3 regions of the Burkholderia contaminans genome follow, and region 2 is predicted to be linked to each of the others. Evidence: riboswitches for the same ligand, from Rfam matches in the RefSeq annotation. Region 2 holds a riboswitch; each other region holds the start of a gene.
The links. A riboswitch is a leader RNA that binds a small molecule or an ion and turns the genes downstream of it on or off. The one in region 2 is predicted to bind cobalamin.
Positions count from the first base shown of each region.

Region 1: it holds a riboswitch for cobalamin, as region 2 does, so the genes downstream of both, LXE91_RS01125 (FecCD family ABC transporter permease) here and cobG (precorrin-3B synthase) in region 2, are expected to answer to the same signal.
Region 3: it holds a riboswitch for cobalamin, as region 2 does, so the genes downstream of both, LXE91_RS18645 (TonB-dependent receptor domain-containing protein) here and cobG (precorrin-3B synthase) in region 2, are expected to answer to the same signal.

Region 1 covers NZ_CP090640.1:231,779-241,680, forward strand. The annotation lists gene LXE91_RS01100 (cobalamin-binding protein) at 1-906, shown strand, start outside; gene cobC (alpha-ribazole phosphatase) at 996-1,580, opposite strand; gene LXE91_RS01110 (adenosylcobinamide-GDP ribazoletransferase) at 1,565-2,341, opposite strand; gene cobT (nicotinate-nucleotide--dimethylbenzimidazole phosphoribosyltransferase) at 2,331-3,386, opposite strand; gene LXE91_RS01120 (ABC transporter ATP-binding protein) at 3,439-4,254, opposite strand; partial or broken gene LXE91_RS01125 (FecCD family ABC transporter permease) at 4,251-5,248, opposite strand; cobalamin riboswitch at 5,408-5,658, opposite strand; gene LXE91_RS01130 (hypothetical protein) at 5,813-6,163, shown strand; gene LXE91_RS01135 (cell division protein ZapA) at 6,160-6,474, shown strand; RNA gene ssrS (6S RNA) at 6,555-6,736, shown strand; gene LXE91_RS01145 (EVE domain-containing protein) at 6,808-7,287, shown strand; gene LXE91_RS01150 (SIMPL domain-containing protein) at 7,469-8,209, shown strand; gene lgt (prolipoprotein diacylglyceryl transferase) at 8,321-9,211, opposite strand; partial or broken gene LXE91_RS01160 (LysR family transcriptional regulator) at 9,301-9,902, opposite strand, start outside.
Region 2 covers NZ_CP090640.1:2,989,163-2,999,064, forward strand. The annotation lists partial or broken gene LXE91_RS13885 (MFS transporter) at 1-170, shown strand, start outside; gene cobJ (precorrin-3B C(17)-methyltransferase) at 177-1,904, opposite strand; gene LXE91_RS13900 (precorrin-2 C(20)-methyltransferase) at 1,901-2,635, opposite strand; gene LXE91_RS13905 (precorrin-8X methylmutase) at 2,632-3,258, opposite strand; partial or broken gene cobG (precorrin-3B synthase) at 3,251-4,614, opposite strand; cobalamin riboswitch at 4,722-4,912, opposite strand; gene LXE91_RS13915 (cobalt-precorrin-7 (C(5))-methyltransferase) at 5,184-5,891, shown strand; gene cbiT (precorrin-6Y C5,15-methyltransferase (decarboxylating) subunit CbiT) at 5,888-6,436, shown strand; gene LXE91_RS13925 (cobalt-precorrin-5B (C(1))-methyltransferase) at 6,436-7,524, shown strand; gene LXE91_RS13930 (cobalt-precorrin-6A reductase) at 7,521-8,252, shown strand; gene cobM (precorrin-4 C(11)-methyltransferase) at 8,296-9,024, shown strand; gene LXE91_RS13940 (MFS transporter) at 9,245-9,902, opposite strand, start outside.
Region 3 covers NZ_CP090641.1:190,528-200,429, forward strand. The annotation lists gene LXE91_RS18630 (Dabb family protein) at 1-170, opposite strand, end outside; gene LXE91_RS18635 (hypothetical protein) at 160-504, opposite strand; gene LXE91_RS18640 (helix-turn-helix domain-containing protein) at 671-1,729, shown strand; cobalamin riboswitch at 1,819-2,011, shown strand; gene LXE91_RS18645 (TonB-dependent receptor domain-containing protein) at 2,353-4,281, shown strand; gene LXE91_RS18650 (YdeI/OmpD-associated family protein) at 4,519-5,088, shown strand; gene LXE91_RS18655 (GNAT family N-acetyltransferase) at 5,204-6,049, shown strand; gene LXE91_RS18660 (TetR/AcrR family transcriptional regulator) at 6,046-6,717, shown strand; gene LXE91_RS18665 (alpha/beta hydrolase) at 6,747-7,772, shown strand; gene LXE91_RS18670 (LysE family translocator) at 7,803-8,435, opposite strand; gene LXE91_RS18675 (Lrp/AsnC family transcriptional regulator) at 8,552-9,013, shown strand; gene LXE91_RS18680 (collagen-like triple helix repeat-containing protein) at 9,135-9,902, opposite strand, start outside.

The sequences.
Region 1 (9,902 bases), 1.1 Mb from region 2:
CGCATGCTTCGCCGGCTCGCGCCAATCGCGCAACTCGTCGCGCTCGCCTACGCACCACTCGTCCACGCCGATGTCTCGACGCGCGACGACGCCGGCAACGCAGTCACGCTGCCGGCGCCCGCGCAGCGCGTGATCAGCCTCGCGCCGCACGCGACCGAACTCGTCTACGCGGCCGGCGGCGGCGCAAAGCTCGTCGGCACCGTCACGTACAGCGACTATCCGCCCGCCGCGCAAGCGATACCGCGCGTCGGCGACAACAAGGCGCTCGATCTCGAGCGGATCGCCGCGCTGAAGCCCGACCTGATCGTCGTCTGGCGGCACGGCAACGCCGAGCGGCAGACCGACGCGCTGCACGCGCTGCACATCCCGCTGTTCTTCAGCGAACCGAAGCATCTCGACGACGTCGCGTCGTCGCTGCGCCGGCTCGGCACGCTGCTCGGCACGCAACCGGCTGCCGATGCGGCCGCAGCCGCCTATACGCGCGACATCGCGGCGCTGCGCACGCGTTACTCAGCACGAACGCCCGTCACGATGTTCTTCCAGGTCTGGGATCGGCCGCTGATGACGCTCAATGGTGCGCACCTGATCAACGACGTGATCGAGCTGTGCGGCGGCCGCAACGTGTTCGCGTCGCTCAAGCCGCTCGTGCCGACCGTCACCGACGAGGCCGTGCTCGCGGCCAATCCGGAGGCGATCGTGACGACCAGTGCCGGTACGACGCGCTCCGACGAACCGCTGCCGAGCCTCGCGCGCTGGCGCGCGTGGCCCGCACTGACGGCCGTGGCACGCAACAATCTGTTCGCGATCGACGGCGATCTGCTGACACGGCCGTCGCCGCGGATCGCGCATGGTGCGGCTGCGCTGTGCGAGGATCTCGACGCCGCGCGTGCGCGGCGGCCACGCTGATTTCCGGCGACTTGCGCGTTCATCGCGTGCCGGATGCCTGAGACGAATCGACCGCGCGCTGCATCGTTCGCACGCAGTGGCCAACGCGCCTATTCGTCCCAGTGCATCGCTTCCCACGTTCGCGTGGCAGCATCCGCGCGCAGCCAGACGACACCCCCTGTCGGTACGGGGCGCGACAGCAACGTATCGAGCGGCACGCGCAATACATGCGATGCAAACGCACGGATCACGCCTGCATGCGTGACGACCCACTGCGGCCGGTCGAACTGCGCCACCGCGTCGACCCGACCCACGACCCGCGCGGCAAACCGCGCAACGCTTTCGCCGCCATGCGCACACGCATGCATCAGATCGGCCGCCCACGCATCGAGCGCCGCGCGATCGATATCGTCCCAGCGCCGCATTTCCCACGCGCCGAAATCCATTTCCTGCCAGTCCGCGTCGCGCCGCAGCGGCACGTCGCATGCCCGCGCGAGCCGTTCGGCAACCGACGCGCAGCGCGTCAGCGGGCTCGTCCAGACCTGTTCGGGAAGCGGCGCACGGAGTGCCGACAGATGCGCGCGCACGGCCTGCGCGCCGGCATCGGCAGATGCAGCGAGCGGCACGTCGCTGCGTCCGTAGCAGATGCCCGGCTCGATACCGACGGCCGGATGACGGATCAGGACGACGTCCATCCGAGCACCACGAGATAGATCGCCAGTTCGCACAGTTGCTGTGTGAAGCCGAGACAGTCGCCCGTATAGCCGCCGATCCGCTTCACGAAGTAGCGGGCGGCCCACGCGCGCACGAGCACGAGCGCAACGCATGCGGCGGCGCCCATGCGCCAGTCGGGCCAGAACAGCCAGGGCAATCCGAACAGCGCCGCGACGCACGCCGCGCGTGCGCCCATTCGTTGCGCGACCGGCTTCGCCTTGCCCTCCGGCCGCACGTAGTCGAGCGTCATCAGCAGGCTCACAGCCACCGCCCGGCTCGCGGCGTGCGCGGCGATCATCGTCCACGCGGCACGCAACGGCAGCATGGACGCGAGCGCCTGCCATTTCACGCCGAGCGAGATCACGAGCGCGACCGCACCGAACGTGCCGATCCGCGAGTCGTGCATGATGCGCAGCACGTCGTCGCGCGTATAGCCGCCGCCGAACGCGTCGCAGCTGTCAGCCAGGCCGTCCTCGTGAAAGGCGCCCGTGGCGAGCAGCGTCGCGGCCATCGACAACCCGACCGCGATCGACGGCGGCAGCACGCGCAGCGCAGCGAGATAGACGAGCGCGCCCCACGCGCCGACGCATGCGCCGACGAGCGGGAAATAGCGGGCGGCCTGGTCGAGATCGCCGGCCGCGTAGCCGATCGAGCGCGGCACGGGCACACGCGTGAAATAGCCGAGCGCGACGAAGAAGTAGCGCAGTTCGGCCTGCACGCCGCGCGCGCGATCAGGCGTCACGATTGTCGACGCCGGCGGATTCGAAGCTCGCCATCTCCGTGAGGAATGCGGCGGCCGCACGCACGAGCGGCAGCGCGAGCGCGGCGCCCGTGCCTTCGCCGAGCCGCAGGTCGAGCGCGAGCAGCGGCTTCGCGCCGAAATGCTCGAGCATGCGCCGGTGCCCGGCCTCGTGCGACGCATGCGAGAACACGCAGTAGTCGCGCACGCCGGGCGCGATGCGCTCGGCAACCAGCAGCGCGGCCGTCGCGATGAAGCCGTCGACGAGGATCGTCATCCGCTCGCTCGCGGCCGCGAGATATGCGCCCGTCATCATCGCGATCTCGAAGCCGCCGAACGTTGCGAGCACGTCGAGCGGCGCAATCGCGTGCGAGTGCTTGACGAGCGCGCGTCCGAGCACCGCGCGCTTGTGCGCGAGGCCCTGGTCGTCGAGGCCCGTGCCGCGCCCGACGCACGCGTCGATCGGCACGCTGAGCAGGCGGCTCATCAGGCACGCAGCCGACGACGTATTCGCGATTCCCATCTCGCCGAAACCGATCACGTTCGTGCCGAGCGACGCATGCAGGCGCACGCGTGCCGCGCCGGCCGCGAGCGCCGTCATCGCCTCGTCGCGCGTCATCGCCGGCTCCGCCGCGAAGTTGCGCGTGCCGCGCGCGACCGGCAGCGACACCAGCCGGTCGGACAGCGGCAGCGGCGACGCAACACCCGCATCGACGATCTCGAGCGTACTCTGCGCGACACCGGAGAATGCGTTGATCGCCGCGCCGCCCGCGAGGAAGTTCGCGACCATCTGTGCGGTCACCGCTTGCGGATAAGGACTCACGCCCTCGGCGGCGATCCCGTGATCGCCGGCAAACACGATCATCACGGGACGCTGCACGACCGGCCGCTCGGTATGCTGGATCAGGCCGATCTGCAACGCGATCGCCTCGAGCTGGCCGAGGCTGCCGGGCGGTTTGGTCTTGTGGTCGATCACGTGCTGCAGGCGCTTGCGCAGCACCTCGTCGAGCGGCGCGATCGGCGGCGGGAAGTGGGTCGGGGTCGTCATCAGGAAGCCGTGTCGTTGGCGCGGCATGCGCCGCGCATCGAAAAAGGAAAGATCATTGTCGCTCGGGCCACGCCGGCAGCAGCGCATCGCGGCCGTTCTCGCGGATCAGCACGAGCGGATAGCCGAACGCGTCGCTCGCGCGCTCGGGCGTCAGCACGTCGTGCACGGGGCCGGCCCACGCATGGCCGCGACCGTCGAGCAGCAGTGCGTGCGTCGCGAAACGCCGTGCGAGATTCAGATCATGGCACGAGAACAGCACCGTGCGCGGGCCTGCGTCGAGCCAGGCGGCCAGCGCGGTCAGGCAATCGATCTGATGATGCAGGTCGAGATGCGCGAGCGGCTCGTCGAGCAGCATCAGCGGCGCATCCTGGCACAGCGTCGCGGCGAGCGCGACGCGTTGCCGCTCGCCGCCCGACAGCGACAGCACGTCGCGCGACGCCAGCGCAGCGAGGTCGAACGTTGCCAGCGCGTCATGCGCGGCCGCGCGATCGCCGTCACGCTCCCAGCCCCAACCACCGAGATACGGAAAACGGTTGAGCAGCACCGTGTCGAACACGGTCGCGCTGAATGCGTCGTGCAGTTGCTGCGGCATCAGCGCGCGGCGCTGCGCGAGCTGCTCGGGTGGCCATGCGGCAAGCCGCCGGCCATCGATCTCGACGTGTCCGCCGGCCGGCGGCTGCAGCCCTGCGAGTGTCGCGAGCAGCGTCGTCTTGCCCGCGCCGTTCGGCCCGACGACGCACCAGATCTCGGCGGGACGAAACACCTGGGTGAAGCCGTCGAGCAGCGTACGCGCGCCGGCCTTCAGCGTCAGGCCGACGGCCGCGCAGCTCATGTCGCCGGCCGTGGCGTGCAGTGCGGCCCTCGTCATCGCATCGACCTCCTCAACAACATCCACAGGAACACCGGCACGCCGATCAACGCGGTCATCACGCCGACCGGCAATTGCGCGGGCGCGATCACGGTGCGTGCGAGCAGGTCGGCCGCCATCACGCCGCCGCCGCCCGCGAGCATCGCGGCGGGCAACAGCATTCGCTGGTCGTTGCCGAAGGCGAGCCGCAGCGCATGCGGCACGACGAGACCGACGAAGCCGATCGTGCCGGCCGTCGTCACCGCGGCTGCAGCGGCCAGCGACGCGACGAGATAGATCCGCACGCGCACGCGCGCAACGGGCACGCCGAGCGCGAGCGCGGTCGCGTCGCCGCGCAGCAGCACGTTCAGTTGCGGCGCGGCCGGCAGCGCGACGCAGCCGGCCAGCAGCAGCGCCCCCACGCGAACCACGGCGCGGTCACGCCGTTGAGGTCGCCGGTCAGCCAGAAGATGATCCCGCGCAGGCGTGCGTCGGGCGCGAGCGACAGCAGCAGCGTGACGAGTGCGCCCCACCCGGCCGCGATCACGACGCCCGTGAGCAGCAACCGCGGCGACGCATCGCGCGATTCGGCGCGCCCCAGCTCGCGGCGCGCGAGACCGAGCACGAGCGCGACCGACACGAGCGAGCCGGCGAACGCCGACGCATCGACGAGCCACCACGCGCCGCCCGCGATCATCGCGACGAGCGCGAAGCCGGCCGCGCCACCCGACACGCCGAGCACGTACGGCTCCGCGAGCGGATTGCGCAACAGTACCTGCAGCAGTGCGCCGGCCAGCGCGAGCAGCGCGCCGCATGCGAAGCCGGCAAGTGCGCGCGGCAGGCGCAGCGTGCGGACGATATCGGCGAACAGCGCGTCGCCGCCATGCGGCACGAGCGACGCGAGCGCCTGCCATGGCGACATCGGCACGCTGCCGATCGACAGCGACGCGACGAACAGCAGCGCAACCATGGCGGCCAGCCCGGCCCAGATCGCGGCAGCGCGTGCGGCGCTCATGCCGCGCACGGCGCCGCACACGACGTGCGGCGTACCCGCTTGCGGGTGCCGGCCGGTCGTGACCTGAACGCCGCGCGGACGATTGGGGTCAGCATCGAAGAAGATTCCATGAAGCATGGCGCGCCCCGCCTCCCCGCGGGCCGCGCGTCACGAAGCCCGTGCGGGCTCCCCGTCTCGGCCGGTATCCGGGCTGGCGGCGGTCCGGCTCGCCTTCCCGCGCGATGACGCGCAGTGGCCCGCGCCCGCATGCAGGACTTGCACACGAAACGCGCCCGAGCCGGCCTGCGTCACGAGACGCGGCCGCTTACCGTTGCGGGGGCAGCGCAGGTTGGCGAGCGTCTGGCGCCCGCGCCCTGCTTCCCGTTTAACCGCGCGTTCCACGCGCGAGCACCGAGGCGGCGCCAGTTTAGGAGCGGGTCGCGCGAGCGTCAAGGAAGCGTCCGGACACGCACGGGACCCGCCGATTCGCGGCAAGAAGCAGGGGTGTTACGACTGGAAACGTTACAGATGTCGGATTGCGCGTTATTCCGCGCTAAAATGCTGGGTCTTTAGAGGACGCAGCAAATGCTCAACGAACTCGAAACCCTATCTCAAAATATTGGCCGTCTGATTTCGCTGAACAAGCGCTATCACTCGGAACGGCTCGCGCTCGAGGAGCAGGTCGCGCAATTGCGCGCGGATGCGGACACTGTCCGCGCGGAACTCGCGCAACTGCGCGATGAACGCAATGCACTTGCGGCCGAGCGTGACACGCTGTCGGCAAAGATCGACGACGCCCAGGTGAAACTGAACGCGATTCTCGAAAAGCTGCCGCGCTCGAAAAGTGCGGAGCAAGCCGACAACCAGCTCGACCTGCTGGATGCGCAGGCGCGTACGGATGGCGATGACGCGGCCAGCCACGGAGAACATGCATGAGCACCAAGCAGATCGAAGTCTCGATTCTCGGTCAGGCCTATCGGCTCGCCTGTTCGGCCGAGACCGAAGCGGCGCTGCTCGAAGCGGTCGCGCGCGTCGACGCCGAAATGTCGAAAATCCGCTCGAACAGCTCGGTACGCGGCACCGATCGCATCGCAGTGATGGCCGCGCTGTCGCTCGCGTCCGAATTGCTGCGGCTGCAAACGAGCGTGCGCCACGGTGAAGCATTTCCGGCGGAAGAAATCCGTCGTACAATGCACCAGATGAACGAACAACTCGGCGCGGTGCTCGCACAGCACGAGACGCAGTAACGTTTGATCGATGCGTCGATTCCCCTTGATCTCGGCGATCAACGGTGGTCAAATTGGCGCAACGAAACACAGTTCAGTCAGCTTCCCTGCCTGGTTCGCCAAGGTCATATATTCCTTGAACCAATGCCATGTGCACGGTTGCGGAAATTTGTAGCACGGGCGCGCGCGTCACTCTGTCTGATGTACCCGAAGTGCTGCTAACTGCGACCAATTCTGAACCTCAGGTTCAGGATGCCGGCCTAGCGGCCAAGGCGGGGGCCTATCCAACGGCATCGGGCGAAGCCCGGTGCCGTTTTCTTTTGTAGCAGCCTCTTTCTGCGTCGATCACGATCCATGCAATACTGGCTGATGAAGTCCGAACCGGACGAAGCAAGCATCGACGATCTCGCCAACGCACCGCAGCGCTCGCTGCCGTGGACCGGCGTGCGCAACTATCAGGCGCGCAATTTCATGCGCGACACGATGAAGATCGGCGACGGCGTGCTGTTCTATCACTCGAGTTGCCCCGAGCCGGGCATCGCGGGCCTCGCCGAAGTGTCGTCGACGCCCTACCCCGACCCCACGCAGTTCGACCCGAAAAGCCCCTATTACGATCCGAAGTCGACTCAGGAAGCACCACGGTGGCTGCTCGTCGACGTTCGCTACGTGAAAAAAACGGCGCTCGTGCCGCTTGCGGCGCTCGTGCCGCTTGCGGCGCTGCGCGAACACGACGAACTCGCCGACATGCGCGTGCTCGCGCGCGGCAACCGGCTGTCGATCACGCCGGTCACGCGCGCCGAATGGCGCTTCATCACCGAAAAGCTGATGAAGTAGGCGCACGCCAAAGGTCAAATCTGGTCAGTACGCACCGCCGCAACGGAACTCGCGGCACTTTCGCGCGGCCTAAGCAACCGCTGTCGGCCGATCAGGCCGGCTGTCGTTTTTTTCGTCGCGCGGTACGCCCGCGTCGTGCACGCGCGATCCGCGTGCACGCCCTCGCACAAGGAGTCCAACAATGACCAAGAAATCCGCACTCGCGCTGTCGCTCGCCCTTGCCGCCGCCGTTCCCGTCGCGCTGACGCTCGCCTCGCCCGCCGCGCACGCGCAAACCGCGAACCCGCACTTTCCGGAGCCGGCAGGCGTGCTGTCGCTGTCGTCGCAAGCCAGCGCCGACGTGCCGCAGGACATCATCCACATCACGCTGTTCTACGAGCAGCAGGCCAAGGATCCGGGCAGCCTCACCGCGCAATTGAACCAGCGCGCCGACGCCGCGCTGTCGCAGGCAAAGGGCGTATCGGGCGTCACCGCCCACACGGGCGCATTCTCCGTGTACCCGAGCACCGATCGCGACGGCAAGATCTCCGCATGGCGTGGCCGCACCGAGGTCGCGCTGGAATCGCGCGATTTCGCTGCCGCGTCGAAGCTTGCCGGCCAGTTGTCGAACCTGATGCAGGTCGCGAACGTCGAGTTCTCGCTGTCGCCCGAAGCGCAGCGCGCGGCCGAGCAGAAGCTGACGACGGAAGCGATCAAGTCGTTCCGTGCCCGCGCCGATGAAGCCGCAAAGGCATTCGGTTACAGCAGCTACACGATCCGCGACGTGAACGTGGGCGGCGGCCGCAACGTGCAGCCGTACCCGCGCATGATGGCGATGGCCGCGGCGCCGATGGACAGCGCAAAGATGAGCGCGCCGATCGCGGTCGAGGGCGGCAAGGCCACCGTGTCGGTCACCGTCAACGGCTCCGTGCAGATGAAGTAACGCGCAGCGCACGGCAGTCCGAAATGAAAAACGCCGGCCCGAGGGCCGGCGTTTTGCGTTTACCTGCACGGTGCCGATGCACGCGCCGATCGCACGCGCATCGGCATTGCATCATGCAGCGGCAGTCGCCGCCCGGCGGCGATACGCCCAGACCATCAGCGCGACGCCCGCGAGGATCATCGGCAGCGACAGCCACTGTCCCATCGACAGGCCGAGCGCGAGCAGGCCGAGGAAATCGTCGGGCTCGCGCGCGAACTCGACCGTGAAGCGCGCGAGCCCGTAGCCGATCAGGAACAGCGCGGACACGGCGCCCATCGGCCGCGACTTGCGTGCGAAGAAGAACAGCGCGAAGAACAGCGCGATGCCTTCGAGCGCAATTTCATAGAGCTGCGACGGATGGCGCGGCAGCATCTGGTATTGCATGAACACGTCGGCAAGATGCCACTTCTCGACGAGCTCCGGGTGCTTCGGCAACCACGCCGCATCGTCGCGCATCGCGCCCGGGAACAGCATCGCCCACGGTGCGGACGGATCGGTCACGCGGCCCCACAGTTCCCCGTTGATGAAGTTGCCGAGCCGCCCGGCCGCGAGCCCCGTCGGCACCATCGGCGCGACGAAGTCGGTGACCTGCAGCCAGTGGCGCTTGCGCTGCCACGCGAACAGCACCATCGCGAGCGTCACGCCGAGGAAGCCGCCGTGAAACGACATGCCGCCCTCCCACACCTTGAACACGTCGAGCGGATGCGAGAAATAGAAATCGGCCTTGTAGAACAGCACATAGCCGAGCCGGCCGCCGAGCACGGTGCCGAGCACGCCGTAGAACATCATGTCGTCGATGTCCTTCGCGGTCCAGCCCTGCGCCGCGACGTGCGGCAACTTCAGGCGGATCCGGCCGACGACGATCGCCGCGATGAAGCCGACGAGATACATGAGCCCGTACCAGCGCACGGCCAGCGGCCCGAGATGGATCGCAACGGGGTCGAAATTCGGGTGAATGATCATGGGTTAGCGAAGAAGTTTTCGAATGCGGTACGGCCGTCGCACACGCGCAGCACCGCGCGTTGGACGGCACCGGCGCGTCATCGTTCACGTCACGTGGCGAGGCCCTGCGCGCGCACGACATCGATGAAGCCGGCCAGCACGGGGCTTACGTCACCGGTGCGCCACACGAGGCCGGTCTCGACGACCGGCGCGTGATCGGCAAGCGGCCGGTAGACCACGCCGGTGCGCCGCAGGTTACGCAGCGATTGCGGCACCAGTGCGACGCCCATGCCGGCCGACACGAGACTGACGATCGTCTGCATCTGGATCGCCTCCTGGCCAATGTGCGGCGTTTCCCCCGCCGCGCCGTAGCAGCCCGTAATGATGTCATAAAAGCCGGGCGCCAGACGACGCGGAAAGATCACGAGCGGCAACGCGGCAACCTCCGCGAGACGGACGGGCACGTCTTCCGGCGCATCGCTCGCGGCCGCCGGCATCGCCACCACGAGCGGCTCGCGCATGACGGGCAGGTACGCCAGCCCGGCCGCGTGGCGCGGCGGCACGGGCGGAATGACGAGCCCCGCGTCGATACGCCCCGCGACGAGCTCGTCGATCTGCACGTCGCTCGTCGCCTCCGCGAGTTGCAGCCGCACCTGCGGATAGCGCGCGCCGAACGCCCGCAGCAGCGCGGGCAGCAGCCCGTAATCGGCGG
Region 2 (9,902 bases):
GCTCGATCCTGCCGGTGCCCGGCTGGCATCGGTGGGGATGGGCCGGTTGCGTCGCGTTCGTGGTCGCGGCGCAGGCGATCGTCGGCGTGCTCGTGTACCGGTTCTGGCATGCCGACGGCGCAGCCGGCACCGCGCAGGCCGACGCACGCAGCGTCACGCCGATGCGCTGACCCGGTTCAGCGATACCAGCGCGGCGTATAGACCCACTCGCGTGCGTTGCCGATCACGAAGCGCCGCGTCGTCGACGAACCAATGATCACCATCGTGCGCATGTCGACCTGATCGCTACGCAGCGCGCCGAGCGTCGTCGTCGTGAGCGTCGCGCCCGGCCGGCCGATGTCGCGGCCGAGCACGACCACCGTATCGGCGTGGCGGTGCGTGCGCACGACATCGAGCGCACGATCGAGCTGCCACGGCCGCGCACGCGAGATCGGGTTGTAGAACGCCATCACGAGATCGGCCTGTGCCGCATGGCTCAGGCGCTTCTCGATCACGTCCCACGGCTTCAGGTTGTCCGACAGCGAGATCGCGCAGAAGTCGTGGCCGAGCGGCGCGCCGGCCTGAGCGGCCGTCGCGAGCGACGCCGAGATGCCGGGTTCGATGCGCAGGTCGACCGCGGCCCAGTGCGGATCGCGCGCTTCGTCGAGTGCTTCGAGCACGGCCGCGGCCATCGCGAACACACCCGGGTCGCCCGACGACACGACCGCGACGCGTCGGCCCTCGGCCGCGAGTTCGAACGCATGGCGTGCGCGCTGCATCTCTTCGCGATTGTCGGTGCCGTGCACGCGCTGGTCGTCGCGGAACGGGCCGGCCATGTTCACGTAGGTCGTGTAGCCGAGGATGTCGGTTGCGTCCGCAAGCGCGGCGCGCGCGGCCGGCGTGAGCCATTCAGCGTCGCCCGGGCCGAGGCCGAGCACCGTCAGGCGGCCGCGCGCACGGCCGAGCGTGGCGGGATCGACGGGATGCGACGCGACCGCGCATGCGATGCCGTTCGTCGTGGCGCGCAGCGTATGTGCGACGCGCAACGCGCGGCCGAGCAGGGTGGCCGCATCATCGGTTGAGTCAGCATCAGCGTCAGCGTCGGTTCCGGCATCGACGAAGCGCAGCGGCACGTCGAGCGTTTGCGCGGCTCTTTCCAGCACGGCATTGCCGATTTCCGATGCGGGCGCAACGATGGCCACGAGCGCCAGTCGTGCGAGACCTTGCGAATCGAGCGCGGCATCGATGCGTGCGGCAAGCGCTTCATCCGCGTGGATAGCCAGCGCATCGACGCCGACCACCACGCTGCGCGGGTGAATCACGAGTTCGTCGCGCGCACCGCGCCATGCATCGGGGGTTACGCGGATCGCATGCATGGCCGCATCGTCGCGCGGCAGCGCGACATCGTCGAGCCACGGCGCCGCGCCGTCGATACGCGTCGACGCGCCTGCGAGCAAGTCGGACACGAAGCGCTTGCCCTGGCCGAGATCGGCAAGCGCATAGCCTTCCGGCGGATTGAGCACGCACGCGCCGAAGCGCAGTTCGCCGCTCGTCGTGATCGCCGGCGCAACGCCGACGCATGCGGCGATTTCCCGCGCGATCACGTTCACGCCCGTCAGCCCGCCGAGCAGCGGCACGACCGCCGAGCCGTCTTCCGCCACCGCGAGCACGGGCGGCTCGACGCCCTTGTCGGCAAGCGCCGGGGCGATGCAGCGGATCACGATGCCGGCCGCGCACAGCGCGACGATCGGCAGGCCGCGCGCATAGAGTTCACGCAGGTGGGCGCCGAGATCGTCGAACGGCACGTCGGTCGCTACGCGCGACGCAAGGCCATGCACGAGCGCCCCGGGATAGCGCGCCTGGATGCGCCGCGCGGTATCGAGCGCGCCCGCGCCGAGAATCACGATCGCGGGCGGAGTCGTCATCCTTGCCATTTTTCCCCCGGCACGACGAGCAGCGAGAAATACGGCGACGCCATCGGATCGACTTCGTCGAGCGGCACGATGCGCTGGCTCGCCATCGTCGCGCGCTCGACATACAGCGCGCGCTTCGCGAGCCCCAGTTCGTCGAGCACCCGCCGCACCTTGTCGAAATTGCGGCCGAGCTTCATCACGACGGCCGCGTCGGCCCGCGCGAGCCGTTCGCGCAGTTCGGGCTCGGGCAGCACGCCCGACAGCACCGACAGGCTCTGGTTGCGATAGACGAGCGGTTGACCGAGCACCGCGGTGCCGCCGAGCATCGAACACACGCCGGGGATCACCTCGGTGTCGTAGCGCGGCGCGAGGCGGTCGTGCAGGTACATGTACGAGCCGTAGAAGAACGGGTCGCCTTCGCAGATCACCGCGACGTCGCGCCCCGCGTCGAGATGCGCAGCCACGATCCCGGCGGCCGTGTCGTAGAAGTCGGCGATCACCGTCTCGTAGCACAGCGGCGGCGGCAATGCCTCGGTCGTCACCGGATAGACGAGCGGCAGTTGCGTCTGCCCGTCCTGCAGGTGCGCTTCGACGATCCCGTACGCATTGCCTTTCTTGCCCTTCGCGACGAAGTACGCGACCACGGGCGCGGCCTGCAGCACGCGCAGCGCCTTGATCGTCATCAGTTCGGGGTCGCCGGGGCCGACACCGACCCCGAACAGGCGTCCGCGCGCGGTACTCATTCGACCTCCGTCGCGAGGGCGTTGACCGCCGCCGCCGCCATCGCGCTGCCGCCGCGCCGGCCGAGCAGCGCGACGTACGGCACGCCGCGGCTGTCGGCATCGAGCAGCGCCTTCGATTCGGCCGCACCGATGAAGCCGACCGGGAAACCGAGGATCAGCGCGGGGCGCGGCGCGCCGGCGTCGATCATGTCGAGCAGGTGGAACAGCGCGGTCGGCGCATTGCCGATCACGACGACGCTGCCCTCGAGATGCGGACGCCACAGCTCGAGCGCGGCGGCCGAGCGCGTGTTGCCGAGATGCCGCGCGAGATCGGGCACCTCGGGCTCGCCGAGCGTGCAGATCACGCGGTTGTCGGCCGGCAGCCGCGCGCGCGTGATGCCTTCGGCGACCATCCTCGCGTCGCACAGGATCGGCGCGCCGGCCGCGAGCGCCGTGCGGCCCGCCGTGCCGGCGCCGGCCGAGAAGCGCAGGTCGTAGACGACGTCGACCATCCCGCACGCATGGATCACGCGCACCGCGAGTTTCTCGAGGTCGGGCGGAACCTGCGACAGGTCGGCCTCGGCGCGGATCGTCGCGAACGACTGGCGGTAGATTTCCTGCCCGTCGCGAATGTAGTCAAGCATCGGTGGTGTCCTGGCTGTGCCGCGCGCCCGTCAGTCGGGCCGCGGCCTGGTCAATCGTCAGATGGCGCGCGAGCGGGGCGCCGAGGCCCGCAGCGGCGTCGCGCCGGTAAAGGTCGTAGTGCGCGGGCGCAACCGCGACGAGCGTGTGCGTCGCGGGATGCGGCAGCGCGCAGTGGCGCTCGCAACCGGTCAGGTGCACGTCGACTGCGTGGCCGATGCGGGCGGCGAGCGCGAGTGCGTCGTGCTTCGTGTCGGCGCGCGCCTTCGCGCAGCCCGCGCTGCCGGTGCACGCGACGAGCGTCGCGAGCGGGTCGGACGACGCGCAGACGAGGCCGAGCGACGCGAGCGCATCGAGCGTGGCCGGTGCGCGTACGCGCGATACGTCATGCAGGAACACGCCTTGCCATGGCGTCATCGACAGCGTGCCGTCACCGTCGGCTTCGGCCAGCGCGGCGAGCCGTTCCAGTTGGGTCGCATCGAGCCGGCCGAGCACGAATTGGGCGCCGACGTTGCAGCGCGCCGCATCGAGCGACGGGCGCACGCCGAAACGCAGCGTCGGGTCGGTGCGCGTGCGGCGCCAGCCGGCGAGCGCCGGATCGGCTGCAAGCGGGAAGGGCAGGTAATGCTGCGCGCGCTCCAGCAACGCGTGTTCGCTGCAGGTGGCGAGCAGCGCGCGTAGCCGCGTGACGTCCGCCGGTGCGAGATCGAGAAACGCGAGCAGCAGCGCGCGAACCAGCGCAGCGACTTGATCGGGCGCGACATCGACCGAAGCGGGCGGGTCGTCGTGCGCAACCGGCGGGCAGCCGGCCAGCCCGGCTGCGATACGCATCGCGCCGTCGCCGCGACGCCAGGCGGCCAGCCAGATGTCGTGCGGATGATCGAGCGCCGCAACCGATTCGCCGCCGTCGAGCTGGATCGAGAATTTCGGCGACAACTCGCCACGGCGGGGCTCGCGTGCCAGCATGTCGAAGAGCGGCACGGCGAGCGCGCGGCTGTCGACGAGCGCGGCGGGGTCGTGGCCGGCGAGCGGGCTGAGCATCAGGTTGCGCACGTCGTCGCTCGCGGCGAGCGCCGCCGCGTCGGCGGCGGCATTCGACGTGGCGTCGACAGACGGGCCGAGACCCGCGTCGAGCAACGCGCGCGTCAGCGCGTTAGCCGCGCCGTCGCGAACGCCGCGCAGCTGGAGATTCGCGCGATTGGTCGCGTCGATCGCGCCGGAGCCGAATGCCCGCGCGGCGGCGGCGATCGCACGCGCCGGCGCGCGTCGAGCCGGCCGCCCGGCAGCTTGATCCGGCACAGTCCGCCGTCGGCGGCCGCAACCACGCGCACGAGCCCCGGGCAGGCCGACGGGCGCATGACGGGCGATGCAGGAATCGAAACGGGGGCGGAACTCAACGGGGTACCGGGGCAGTGTCGCGCCGCGGCCAACGCATCGGTACACCCCGCCCGACGCCGACTGGCACGCACGCACTTTCTGGCCGGCAGGTCTCCTGGCTGACAGGTCGGCGCCGGCTCCCGGCCTTCCCGGTGGAACCAGTGGCATGAGGGGGAGATCGGCTCGCTGTCTACAGTTGCGGGGGCAGCCACAGCGGCGCGTGGCGCGCCCTGTGTTCCCTCTTCGGCCCCGAGGGGCACCGGCGAACGAACGGCCGTAGGATACCCGATTTTCGGGACGATCCGGCATCGGCGATGTGTCGCACAACCGCGTCGCAGCACGGCTGCAGCCGGTTTTGCGCTGTCGCGTCAATGGTACGATTGGCGGCTCGGCACCCGACATCCGGGCCGTATCGCACCGGCGGGCGACGCGCACGGCGCGGAGGCGGATCGGGATCGGAATCAGCAACGAATCAACGCGCGGCAGCCCGGCCGCCGCGCATCGCAACACACGGCAGGAAATCGAACGATGGGGAAGGGTGCATGACGGCGTGGCTGACAGTAGTGGGCATCGGCGACGACGGTTACGCGGGGCTCGGGCGCAGCGCGCGTCGCGCGCTGCTCGACGCGACGCTCGTCGTCGGCGCGAAGCGGCATCTCGACATGCTGCCCGCGCGGCTGCCGGCCGCGCGCGAAGCGTGGCCGTCGCCGTTCGACCCGGCGGGCGTGCTGGCTCGACGCGCGTCACCCGTCTGCGTGCTCGCCAGCGGCGACCCGATGCTGTTCGGCGTCGGCGCCACGCTCGCGCGCCAGCTTTCCCCGACGAATGGCGCGTCCTGCCTGCGCCGTCGTCGCTGTCGCTCGCGGCCGCGCGCCTCGGCTGGGCGCTGCAGGATGTCGGCGCGGTCTCGCTCGTCGGCAGGCCGCTCGCGACGCTCGCGCGGCACCTGCTGCCCGGCCGCCGCCTGTTCGTGCTGAGCGCCGACGGCCGCACGCCGGCTGCCGTCGCGGCCGAACTCGTCGCACGCGGCTTCGGGCCGACGCGCATCAGCGTGTTCGAACATCTGGGCGGCCCGCTCGAGCGGCGTCTCGACGGGCTCGCGCAGGACTGGCGCATCGACGAAACGGCCGCGCTCAACCTCGTCGCGCTCGACTGCCGGCCGGCCCCGATGCGCCGCGCCGCGCGCTCACGCCCGGCCTGCCCGACGATGCGTACCGTCACGACGGCCAGCTCACCAAGCGCGACCTGCGCGCGATGACGCTCGGGCGTCTCGCGCCCGCGCCCGGCGAGCTGCTGTGGGACGTCGGCGCCGGCAGCGGCTCGATCGGCATCGAATGGATGCGCGCGCATCCGTCATGCCGAGCGATCGCGATTGAAGCGCATGCGGAGCGGCAGCGCTTCATCGAGCACAACCGCGACGCGCTCGGCGTGCCGGGCCTGCAGCTCGTCGCGGGCCGCGCGCCCGATGCGCTTGCGGGGCTCGCCGCGCCCGACGCGATCTTCATCGGCGGCGGCGCGACCGCGCCCGGCGTGCTCGACGCGTGCTGGGCAGCGCTGAAGCCCGGCGGCCGGCTGGTCGCGAACGCGGTCACGCTGCAGGGCGAGATGACGCTCGCCGCGTGGCGCGATGCGCACGGCGGCACGCTCACGCGCGTGTCGCTCGCGCATGCCGAGCCGCTCGGCCGCTTCGATACGTGGCGACAACCGTTGCCGGTCACGCTGTACGACGTGCGCAAGCCCGACCCGGCCGACACACCCGCGTCGTCGGCCACGACGAACACGACGAACCCAACGGACGCGTGATGCGCGACGAGACCCCCGAACAGCCCGCACCGCTGCGCTTCGGCTATACGACCGGCAGCTGCGCGACCGCGACGTCGCTCGCCGCCGCGCGGCTACTGCTTGCGGGCCGGGTGGACGACGCGGTCGAGATCGTGCTGCCGAAGGGGCAGCGCGTGATGATGCGGCTCGAGTTCTGCCGGGCGACGGCCGACGGTGCGGAAGCCGGCACGATCAAGGATGCCGGCGACGATCCGGACGTCACGCACGGCGCGCTTATCTTCGCGCGCGTCGCGCTCGCGGCGGCGCCCGGCGTGCGGTTTCATGCGGGGCCGGGCGTCGGCACGGTCACGCGCGCCGGGCTCACGCTGCCGGTCGGCGAACCGGCGATCAACCCGGTGCCGCGCCAGATGATGACGACGCACCTGGACGCGCTGGCGGCCGAGCATGGCTATGCGGGCGGCTTCGACGTGACGATCGGCGTCGAAGGCGGCGAAGCGCTCGCGCTGAAGACGATGAACCCGCGCCTCGGCATCGTCGGCGGGCTGTCGATCCTCGGCACGACCGGCATCGTGCGGCCGTTCTCGTGTTCGGCCTATATCGCGTCGATCCACCAGGGCATCGACGTCGCACGCGCGAACGGCATCACCCACATTGCCGCGTGCACCGGCAACGCAAGCGAGGACGCGATGCGCGCGCACTATCAACTACCCGACATGGCGCTGATCGAGATGGGCGATTTCGCGGGCGCGGTGCTCAAGCACCTGCGGCGCGCACCGGTCGCGCGGCTGTCGATGTGCGGCGGCTTCGGCAAGCTCAGCAAGCTCGCGGCCGGCCATCTCGACCTGCACAGCCGCCATTCGAGCATCGACCTGCCGCTGCTCGCGCAGTGGGCGGCCGAAGCCGGCGCCAGCGATACGCTGCAAGGCGCGATGCGCGCCGCGAACACGAGCCAGGAAGCGCTGAAGCTTGCGCTCGCCGACGGCGTGCCGCTCGGCGATCTCGTCTGTGCACAGGCGTTACGCGTCGCGCGCGACATCGTGCCGCCGTCGGTGGCCGTCGAGATGTTCGCGATCGATCGGCAGGGCCGCTTCGTCGGGGAGGCGCGATGAGCGCGCGCATCCTGCTGCTCGGCGGCACCGGCGATGCGCTGAAGATCGCACGCGCGCTCGGCTCGCATCATGTGTACAGCCTGGCCGGCCTCGGCAAGGTGCCCGACGACCTGCGCTGCGACGTGCGCGTCGGCGGCTTCGGTGGCGCGGCCGGCCTGGCCGCGTATCTGCGCGACGCCGGCATCGGCCTCGTGATCGACGCGACGCATCCGTATGCCGCGCGGATCAGCGCGAACGCAGCAGCAGCCGCGCGTGAAGCGGGCGTGCCGCTGTGGGCGCTGCGCCGCGCGCCGTGGGTGCCGCAACCGGGTGACGACTGGCGCATGGTCGACGACTGGGCCGGCATCGAGGCCGCGCTCGCGCCGTTCAGGCGGCCGCTGTTCACGCTCGGCCGCGAACCGCTCGCGCATCTCGACGCGATTCCGCCACACCAGTTCTGGCTCGTGCGCTGCCTCGACGCGCATCCCGGCAATGCGCGCGCGCAGATCGTCGCCGCGCGCGGGCCGTTCACGCTCGACGGCGAGCGCGCGCTGTTCGCGCTGACGGGCATCGACGTCGTCGTCAGCAAGAACAGCGGCGGCGCCGCCACGGAAGCCAAGCTCGATGTCGCGCGCGAACGCAGGCTGCCGGTCGTGATGCTGCGCCGGCCGCCGCTGCCCGGAGCCGATCGCGTGTTCGATTCCGCCGCGGCGCTCATCGACGCGCTCGATCCGGCTGCACGCGCGTGACGTCGCGCGGCCGGTCACCCCATGAATTGACGGAGATTTTTCGATGACGGTGTATTTCATCGGCGCGGGCCCCGGCGACCCGGAGCTGATCACGGTGAAGGGCCAGCGCCTCGTGCGCACATGCCCGGTGATCCTGTATGCGGGTTCGCTGGTACCGGCGGCCGTGCTCGACGGCCATCGCGCGGAGCAGGTCGTCAATACCGCCGAACTCGACCTCGACGCAATCGTCGCGCTGCTCGCCGGCGCGCACGCGAAAGGGCAGGATGTCGCGCGGGTGCATTCGGGCGACCCGTCGCTGTATGGTGCGATCGGCGAGCAGATTCGCCGCTTGAAGACGCTCGGGATTCCGTATGAAATCGTGCCCGGCGTGACGGCCACGGCCGCGTGCGCGGCGACGCTCGGCGTCGAGCTGACGCTGCCCGGTGTCGCGCAGACGGTGATCCTCACGCGCTTCGCGGGCAAGACGACGATGCCGGAAGGCGAATCGCTCGGCGCGCTCGCCGCGCACCGCGCGACGCTCGCGATCCATCTCGGCGTGCGCCATCTCGCCCGCATCGTCGACGAAGTGTTGCCGCATTACGGCGCCGATTGTCCGGTCGCGGTGATCTATCGCGCGAGCTGGCCCGATGAAGCGCGCGTGACCGGCACGCTCGCCGACATCGTCGACAAGGTGCAGGGCACGCAGATCGAGCGCACCGCGCTGATCCTGGTCGGGCGGGTGCTCGACGCCGAAGGGTTCACGGATTCGACGCTGTACGCCGGCGCAGGCTGATCACGCGCGAGCCGGCCCGGGTTCGCTGCGGCGTTCGCGCAGTTGCTTGGGTGCGTGTGGCGCGCCGCGCCGATCGTGATCTCGGCACCGATGAAGTCGATCGGCGACGCCGATTCGCCGAGGATCGGGATCGACGCCGCGCTGCCGACGACGGGGCTCAGGTCGAGCACGACCACCGCCATATCCGATCGCGGCCGGGCCACATGCGGCGGGACCCGCGCTACGCACGCGCGGCCTGCAGGACCCGCTTCGGCGCAAACCCCGCCGCCAGCGCGAACAGCGCGACACACAGGCAGGCCATCGCGATCCAAGCGGGCGTCAGGTCCGCGAGGTGCTGGCGCACGATGCCCGCCCCGAACGGGAACAGCCCGGCGATCAGGTAGCCGATGCCCTGCACGAACCCCGTCAGCGACGCGGCATCGGCCGGCGTCGCGGCATGGTCAACGGTGACGATCAGCGACAGCGGAAACAGCGCGCCGATTCCCGCGCCCAGCAACAGCGCGGCCGGCAACGCCAGCGCCTCGGGCGCGGCCAGCATCACCAGCAAGCCGACCAACAGCGACGCGATCGACGCGTACAGCGCGGGGCGGCGATCGGGCAGGCGGTCGATCGTCGCCGAGATCGTCAGCCCTGCGACGACTTCCGCGAGCGTCACGCCGCCGAGCAGGCTGCCGGCCGCCGTCGGCGACCAGCCGAGCCGCATGTAGTACGGCGGCAGCCACGCGAGCACGAGCGTGTATGCGCCCGTCGCGATGCCGAAGAACAGCGCGAGCCGCCACGCGCGCGGCGAGCGCGACGGCTGCGCATTCGACGCCGACGTCGGCCCGGCGGCGAGCGCGTCGCCGCCGCGACTGGCCAGCGGCCACGCCAGCGCGGCC
Region 3 (9,902 bases), on a different replicon from region 2:
CGCAATACGTCGAGCGTGTAGTCTCCCGCGCCCCAGCTGCCGTCCAGATTGCGTGCCAATGCCACGCGTTTCGTGCCGGCCCGCGCGTGCGCGGCTGCGTGCAATGCATGCTCGATCGCGCCCGCATCGCAATCCGCCGACACGAATACCTGTGCCGTGTCATGCCGCATGATCGACCTCCGTCAGCGCGGGAAGCGGCGCATCGGCGTCCGTCATCACATGGCGGCGGCGCACGTCGCACAGCGCGTCGACGGCCATCCAGAAACCGACCACGTCGGCATCCGTCAGCGCGCGCATCCGGTAGTAGGCCGGCGCGTCGGCCACGTGCCAGGTCAGCCACAGCGTGCTCCACTGCCCCGGCACCGCGACGGGCGGCGACACCCAGCGGCCGGTTGCCGTCAGCCCGCGCGCCGCGTGGCCCGGCAGGTAGCGGTCGCGCAGCAGTGCAAGCACATCGGGAATACGCTCGGGCGCGAGCGTGATTTCGTCTACGATCTGGATCATTCGCGTGTCGTCCGGGGTCGTTCGTTACAGGATGCGCAGCGTGCCTACGCCGTTTCGGTGAGGCCGAAGGCGGTCGGCGTGGATAGCATTCTTGCGTGGCGACGGTTGTCGGACCCCTACCACCGCGCTCACCGACCCCTGTCACAACGCTCAGATCGGGAGACTCATGAAACAGCGCGCCATGCCGGCCCGCGGCCGCATCTTGCCGGGCCTCGGTGCACGCCTGCTGAGCGAACTCACGCGCAGCGGCGCGCCGCCGGCCGACCGCGACGCGCAGCCGCCGCAACCGGCAGCGACGCCCGGCGATTTCGTCGCGCTGTACCGCGACGCGATCGAACGCCTCGAGGCGCAGGTCGCGCGTGGCGACGGCCACCCGCCGATGCGCAAGCGCGAAGTCGACCTGATGTGCCGCTGCCTGCTGAGCTGCGCGACGCTCGACGACGCGATCCGCTGCGCGCGCGAATTCGGCGAGATGCTGACGCCGCGCGCCGGCGCGCTGTCGCTCGCCGTGCGTGACGGGCGCGCGACGTTCCGGATGGATTCGCTGCGCCGCACACGCAGCCCGGCCGCGTGCCTCGTCGACCTGACAGGGCTGTTCTGCTATCTGCAGCTGTTCGGCTGGCTGATCGGGCAGCCGCTGCGGCCGACCGACGTGTGGCTCGGCCATCCGCGCCGCGACGACGCGATGCCTTTGCTGGGGCTGTTCAACGCGCCGGTCGAGGTGGGCCGCAAGAGCTACGGCTTCGCATTCGATGCGGGGCGGCTCGAGTGCCGCGTGATCCGGCAGCCGGCCGAGCTCGACGCGTTTCTCGTCGATTTTCCGTTTCGCCTGATCGATGCGGCGCCGGCCGTCGTGTCGTGGGCGCAGCAGGTGCGCGGCTTTCTCGATGCGGCGCTCGCGCACGAGCAGGCGTTGCCGGCACTCGCCGAGCTGGCCGGGTGGCTCGGCGTGAGCGAGGCGACGTTGCGGCGGCGGCTGGCGGCCGAAGACAGCGGTTATCACGTGCTGCGGGAGCAGTGTCTCGCCGAGGCTGCGCAACGCTGCCTGCGCGAGTCGGACTGGCCGGTCGCGCGGATCGCCGCGCATCTCGGGTTCGGCGGCGAGGAAGCCTTCCGCCGCGCGTTCGTCAGGTGGACAGGTGTCGCCCCGACCCGGTTCCGGCGCGATTGCATGGCAGCAAACCACGCCATTTCGTCAGACATGAAACGCGCCATCGACGCATGAAAGACAGGATTTCGAAAGTTTTTGCGCATCGATGACGTTTTTTCGCATCCGCGGGCTGCCCGACAATTGACGCGCCGGAGCGCACGCCATTACCCTTGCGCGCTGATGGTTCCCAGGGATGGGATCAAAAGGGAACGCAGGAGAGGCCGCGCCTCGAATCTGCGGCTGCCCCCGCAACTGTGAGCGGCGAATCCGTGCCACTGCATGCCACTGGGAAACCGGGAAGGCCGGCACGAATCAGGACCCGCGAGCCAGGAGACCTGCCATCGACCCGAGGTCCAAGCAGCCGCACCGGGCGGGGTGTCCCGGCGCGCCAGGCACCGCCATTGGCGGTCGCCCGTTGCATGGACGGCCCGACCTCAGGATCCGCCCGATGTCCACTGTTACCGCACCTGCTTCCTCACCGGAAGCGTCGCGCCGGCACACCGCCGGCATGCACGGCCCGCCAGCTCGCGCGCGCCGCTCCCTATCGATCGCGTCCGCCGGCATGTGCCGCGCCGACGCCCGCGACCGCGGCCCGCTCGACCCGGCCGCGCGATAGCCCGATCACGGATAACAAAACCGGTGCTGCCGCCGCGCGCTCACGATCGACGCATGCGCAGCCCGACCACAACGACAGCCTCATGAAGATTCGACACCTCCTTGCCACGTCCGCCGCGACCGCGCTTCTCTCGCCGCTCGCCCACGCCGCCGGCGACACCACGGTTGCGCAACCGGCCCCGGCCGCCGACGCCGCCGACCTGCCGACGATCAACGTCACCGACACACGCCGGCTGCCCGAGTCGTTCGACCAGCGCTATGCGACGACCCAGGTGCTCACGCGCACCGATCTCGACCGGCTGTCGCCGAGCGACCCGAGCATCACGCAGGCGCTCGCGACGCTGCCCGGCGTGACCGTCTCGCAGAACGGCGGCCCCGGTTCGTCCGCGTCGGTCAGCATCCGCGGCTCGTCGGCCAGCCAGGTCGCCGTGTTCATCGACGGCATCCGCATCGGCTCGCCGACCACCGGCATCGCGCCGTGGGCCGACCTGCCGACCGAAGCGTTCGAACGTGTGGAAGTGATCTCGGGGCCGGCCGCCGCGTCGTTCGGCGCCAATGCGATGGGCGGCGTCGTGCAGCTCTTCACGCGCCGCGCGGCCAACCAGCCGAACCAGACCACCGTGTCGTTCGGCGGCGGGTCGAACAAGGCGTTCGACACGCAACTGCGCACGTCGGGCACGGTGCCGTCGACCGGGCCGCTCGCCGCACTCGGCGGGCTCACCTACTCGCTGGGCCTGCACTCGTACAACACGGCCGGCATCGACGCGACGCGCCCCTTCGCATACGGGCACGAGGCGGGCCGCAACCCGTACCATGCGCAGGATCTCGATGCGCGCGTCGGCTACGCACGCGACAACTGGTCGATCTCGACGTTCGCGCTGTATCACCGGTCCGATCTGTCCTACGACAACAGCGGCTACGCGAACCGCCAGCTCGATCATCAACTGACGACCGGTATCGCGTTCCACCTCGACATCACGCCGGACACGCAGTTCGACCAGTCGTTCGGTTATGCGAACGATCGCGGGTTCATCTACGCGAGCGATCCGGCCATCCCGACCGACCAGATCAACTCGCAGCGCATCAGCACGTCGACGTCGTTGACGCACCAGGAGCGCGGATTCCATCTGTTCGGGCTGCCGCTGTCGGGCGAAACCAAGCTCGCATACGACTTCACGCGCGAGCAGGCATTCCTGCCTGTCGACATTCCGAACGGCGTGCCGACGCGCAACGATTCCGCGTTCTCGCTGCACCAGTCGGCGACGCTCGGCAGCGTGACGATGTTCCTCGCGGGGCGTCATGAAATCATCGCCGGGCAGTCGGTGAATACGGGTAACGCGGCGCTCGCGTGGGCGATCACGCCGGTATACACGGCGCGCGCGTCGTACGGCAATGCGTTCAAGCTGCCGTCGTTCAACGACCTGTACTACCCCGGCTACGGCAATCCGAACCTCAGCCCGGAACGCAACACGTCGGTCGAGGCAGCGATCGATGCGAACACGTCGTATGGCACGTTCACGGCCGCGATCTACGATACGCGCGTCACCAACCTGATCGCGTACAACCCGGCGACGTTCTCGCCGATGAACATCGGCCGCGCGCATATTCGCGGGATCGACCTGTCGTACAAGGGGACGATCGGCCGCTCGACGCCGGTAAGCCTGGCAGTCGGGATCCTGAATCCGCAGGACGAAACCAACGACTCGTGGCTCAACCGCCGGCCGCGCCAGACGGTCAGCCTCAACATCGATCACACGTGGGACGAACTGCACCTGCATGCGTTGAGCACGGGGGCGTCGCTGCTTTATGGCGGCACGACGTTCGACGATCCGGCGAATTCGACCTATCTGCCTTCGTACCTGACGGTGGGCCTGCGCGCGTCGTACCGGATCAATTCGCACCTGACGGTGTCGGCGACGGTGTCGAATCTGTTCGATCGGCAGTACATGACCGCGTATGGGTACAACACGCTCGGGCGGACGGCGTTCGGGAAGGTGAGTTATACGTTCTGACGGGAATGGGGAGGCGTTGGCCGGACAGGTGGCAAGGCCTCTCGTTTGACATGGTGCATCCGATGCCTGCGCCGCCGGGTTCGTGAAACGGGTGATGCCACCCCAAAACCGGGCGATGGACCGACGACTACCGAGCCGTCGGTCTTTCGTCGCACTGCGCACGTTGCTGTCCGTGTCAACGCTGTTAGACTGCGGACGCCTTCCCCGCACATGGACTCCACCATTCAGGACAGTGACATGACCGAATGCGCGCTGACATTGACCAGCCAGATCGAATGGGAAAACTGGTTGGAGCAAAACGGCAGCACGTCGGACGGAACATGGCTGCGTCTGGCGAAAAAAGGCACCGCGCAGCGAACCATCACCTACGAACAGGCGTTGGAAAGCGCCCTCTGCCATGGCTGGATCGATGGTCAAAAACGGGCTGAGAGCGAGCAATACTGGTTGCAACGCTTCACCCCGCGCTCCGCAAAAAGCATCTGGTCCAAACTCAACACGGACCGGGCTGAAGCGCTGATCGCCGCCGGCAGGATGCGCCCGCCCGGCTTGCGCGAAATCGAGAAAGCCAGAAAGGACGGCCGCTGGCAGGCTGCCTATACGTCGGCCAGCAACTCGATCGTGCCCGACGACCTGCAGGCGGCCCTGGACGCCAATCCGGAAGCCCGCACGTTTTTCGCAACACTGAACAGCCGTAACCGATATGCGATCCTGTTTCGGATACAGCATGCCAAAAAGCCGGAAACACGGGCGCGCAAAATCCGGGAATTCATCGACATGCTGAATCGCGGCGAAACCATCCATCCATAGATTTTTCGCTGACGAGAATGGGGCCAAACGGCGCATATCGCCCGTCATGGCTGCTTCGGCGCCGCAGCCGGTACCGCAACGCGCAATCAGTGAACGCAGCGACTGGAGGTGAACCATGGACCAAGGCGGAGACTTCATCGTGCGCACCATGTCGGCCGACGAGGTCGCCATGTCGATCGAATGGGCCGCGGCGGAAGGCTGGAACCCCGGCCTGCACGATCCTTCCTGTTTCAGGGCAGCTGACCCGGCCGGGTTCTTTATCGGCGTCTGGCGCGGCGAGCCGGTCGCGTGCCTTTCTGCTGTCGCCTATGACGAGCGCTTCGGCTTCATCGGCCTCTACATCGTAAAACCCGGGTTTCGCGGCAAAGGCTTCGGTATCCGAACCTGGCAGCACGGCATGCGTTACCTCGGAGACCGTAACATCGGGCTCGATGGCGTCGTCGCCCAGCAGGCGAACTACAGGAAGTCCGGATTCGAGCTTGCTTACCGCAACATCCGCTATGAGGGACGCGTGGACGGCATCGGGTGCGCGCACGTGGTAGCGGCGGCCGACGTGCCGTCCGAGCAGTTGCTGGCCTACGATCGCGCGTGCTTTCCCGCGGCGCGCGAGCGTTTCGTCTCCGCCTGGATCGCGCAGCCGGATGCCGTTGCGCTCGCGGCGATCAGCGGCGGCCGTGTCGCCGGCTACGGTGTCGTGCGCCGTTGCAGGACCGGCTGCAAGATCGGCCCGCTTTTCGCCGACGATGCGGGCGTCGCCACCGGGCTGTTTCGCGCGCTGGCAGCGCGCATGCCCGGCGAAATCATCGTGCTCGACGTGCCGGAAACGAACCCTGCGGCCGTCGCGCTGGCCGAACGGCACGGCATGACGAGCGTGTTCGAAACCGCACGGATGTACACGAAAGAAGCGCCGGAGATAGCGATCGATCGCGTGTTCGGGGTGACGTCGTTCGAGCTGGGGTGATCGTTGCCAACATGGCGGCGGCCGAATTCGGGAAATTGACGTCAACCCAAAACCTAATACAATTAGCCTTTTCGCTAATTCGAATAGTATTCGCCATGGCACGTGCCGGCATCACCCTGGACAAACTCGTCGAAGCCGGCGCGCAACTCGCCGATGAAACGGGCTTCGAGCACCTGACCGGCGCGGCGCTGGCGCGTCACTTCGACGTCAAACTGGCCAGCCTGTACTCCCACGTCCCGAGCTTCGACGACCTCAAGAGCCGCATCGCACTCTTCGCGCTGAAGGAACTCGCCGATCGCGCGACCGACGCGTTGGCCGGCCGCACCGCCAAGGACGCGCTCACCGCCCTCGCCAACGTCTATCGCGACTACGCCCGCGAGCACCCCGGTCGCTTCGCCGCAGCGCGCCACCCGGTAAGCGCCGAACGCGCCGCCGCAAGCGCGGGCGGCCAGCTCGTCAGGATGACCTCGGCCGTGCTGCGCAGCTACGCCATTCCGGAAGCCGAGCAAACGCATGCGATCCGCCTGCTCGGCGGCTTCTTCATGGGTTACGTCACGCTCGAAAGCGCGGGCGGTTTCGCGCACAGCGCACCGGCTTCCGACGCGTCGTGGTCGCGCAGTCTCGATGCACTGGACGTGATGCTGCGCCACTGGCCTGCTGCCGCATGACTCGCGCAACGTCCAACGGAACCGAACCGATGAAAGACAAACCTGACGGCGTCGTCCTGCCGAGCCGCGTCATCCCCTTCCCGACGTCGATCAGCGACGAAGCGCGCACCGCATTGCAACGACTGGTCGGCAGCGACGGCGTGCCGCTGAACGCGCTGCACGTGATGCCGTCCCCGGACGATTTCGATGCATGGATGCGCGTCAAGGCGGCCGCCGATGCGCACTACGCGGCGGCCATCGAGCAGCTCGGCGGCTCTCTGCGTTCGAGCGTGGAGACGATCCGGGCCGGCGCGGCGGACGTGCATGTCGCCACGCCCGAAGCAGCAGCGTCCAGCGAATGCGCATACATCGATCTGCATGGCGGTGCGCTGGTGCTCGGCGGCGGCGCCGCGTGTCGCGCCGGCGCGCAGATGCAGGCCGACCGGCTCGGCATTCGATGCTACGGCGTCGACTATCGCCTGCCGCCCGAGCATCCGTATCCGGCCGCGCTCGATGATTGCATCTCGACCTATGCCTATGTGCTGGAGCACTACGCGCCGGAAAACATCGTCATCGGCGGACGCTCGGCGGGCGGCAACCTCGCCGCGGCGATGGTGCTGCGCGCCCGCGACGAAGGCTTGCCGCTGCCGGCCGCGCTGGTGCTGCTGTCGCCGGAAGTCGACCTGACCGAATCCGGCGACAGCTTCGAAACCAACCGTCTCGTCGATGTCATGCTGCCCGCGTCGCTGATGCCGAACAACCTGCTATACGCGAACGGCGCGGATCTCGCGCATCCGTACCTGTCGCCGCTGTTCGGCGATTTCTCCGCCGGCTTTCCGCCGACCTTCATCCAGAGCGGCACGCGCGACCTGTTCCTGTCGAACGCGGTGCGCCTGCATCGCGCGTTGCGGCGCGCGCAGGTGCCGACGGAGCTTCACGTATTCGAAGGGATGCCGCATGGCGGGTTCATGGGCGCGCCCGAGGACAGGGAGCTGAGCCAGGAAATCGCGCGCTTCGTGCATGCGCATTTGCCGGCGTCGGACGTTGAATCGAAGCCGTCGAGCGCCGATCGATGAACGGCAACGCGATCCGCTCGACGCACTGCGCTAAATGACCCCGCGCACGCCCGCGACCACCTGAATCACGCCGAATACCGCGATCACCGCGGCCGACGCGCGCGACAGCCCGTGCATGAACGCGAACGACATCTTCGTGCGCAGCGCGGCGGTCGTACCGCTCAGGCATAGCCACCACGTCGCGGAACCGATGAACACACCGGCGACCATCAGCGCCACGGCCGGCCACACCGTCCCTTCCCGCGCCCCCGACAGCGGGCCGAGCGCCGCGAAAATCCCGACGAACGACAGGATCGTCATCGGGTTCGACAGCGTCAGGCCGAACGTCGTCACAAAATCGCGCAGGACGGACGTGCGCGGCAGGTCGCGCTGCGCCGTCGACGCGGGCGGCGCCTGGCGCGTGATGGTCCACGCCAGCCACACGAGAAACGCGCCGCCGCCGATTTTCAGGCCGACGGTCAGCATCGGGAACGCCGTGACGATACCCGCGATGCCGAGCGCGCCGAGCAGGCCGTAGATCGCATCGGCGCACGCGGCGCCGACGCCCGTCGCGAATCCCGCCTGAAAACCACGGCTGAGGCTGCGCTGGATGCACAGCATGCCGATCGGCCCGACCGGCACCGCGATCGACAGCCCCATGACGACGGACTTGATGAACAGCATTGCCTGCTCCTTGCGACATGTCACATGTTGAACAGGCATCGTAGGGAAAATCCCGTCATCGCTGAATGCGGTTTTTAAGGAAGAATGGCCACCCCGCCTTAAAAAATACCGCCGTGATGGACGATCTGGACTGGAAGATAGTGACGCTGCTGCAGGCCAACGGCCGCATCAGCTACACGGAGCTGGCGCGCCAGGTGCACCTGTCGGTGCCGGCGGTGACGGAACGCGTGAAGCGGCTTGAAGCGGCCGGCGTCATCGAGGGCTACACGGCCCGGATCAATCCTGCCGCGGCCGGCTATCCAGTCAGCGCGCTGATCGGCATCACGGTGCCGCAACCGGCAAAAGCAAAATTCCTCCGGTTGCTGGAGACCATTCCCGAAGTCGTCGAATGCCATCACGTGACGGGCGCGGACTCGTACATGATGCGGCTCGCCGCGATCAGCATGACCCATCTCGAACAACTGATCGAACGCATCAACCTGTACGGCGAAACCCGCACGTCGATCGTGATGTCGACACCGCTGCCCGCACGCGGGCTGGCGCGGCCGCCGTCGCCGCGCGACGTCGTTCGCCATTGACACATCGAGAGGCCCGTCCGATCCGCTTCCCGCAGGGGATCATCAAGCCATTCCGGTCGGCGGTAACCGGCGGCCGATCATCGTTCGGCCGGGTACCGCCGTGACGATCGACGTCGATCGACTACTTGCCGGCCAGACCGCCCAAGCCGCCCAGCAGGCCACCCACCAGCCCCGTCACGGGTGCCAGCGGATTGGAGAGACCACCCAGCGGTGAGCCGCCGCCCGTGCCGCCCGTGCCCGTCGTGGAACCGTTGTGGACGATCGCCGTATTCCCGCCGACCACGCTCGTCACCAGGCCCGCGACCGGCACCGCGCCGTTCGCACCGCCCGGGTTGACGAGGCCGCCCGCGTTGGTCACGGTGTTGCCGACCGCGCGCACGAGGTCGCCCACGCCGCCGACCAGCGGCTGGGGCGACGTGGACGTCACCTTCCATCCCGCCGACGTGATCGCGCCGCCGATCTGTCCGAGCAGGCCCGCGACGGGCTGCCCGAGGCCGGTCGCCGTGCCGACCTGCTGCGTGACCTGGCCGACGGTCGTGACGAGCGGCGTGATCGCCGTGCTGATCGCCTGCGTCGTCTGCTGGACCGGGCCCGACGACAGGGCCGCGCCGAGCATGGTGCCGCCCGTCTTGAGGCCGCCGGCGACGGTGTCGAGCAGGCCGCCGACCGGCGTCGTGAGCGGCGCCAGCGGCGACAGCGGGCCGGTGCCGAGCGCCTTCACCGTGTCGCTGAGGCCGGCGACCGGGTTGCTGGTCGAGCCGACGATGGAGCCCAGCCCGGCGACCGTCGTGCCGACCGGGTTCGCCGTGAAGCCGATCTGACCGATGCCGTTGCTCACGGCGTTCGACGTGTCGCGGATGATCGTGCCCGCGCCCGTGACCGTGTTGCC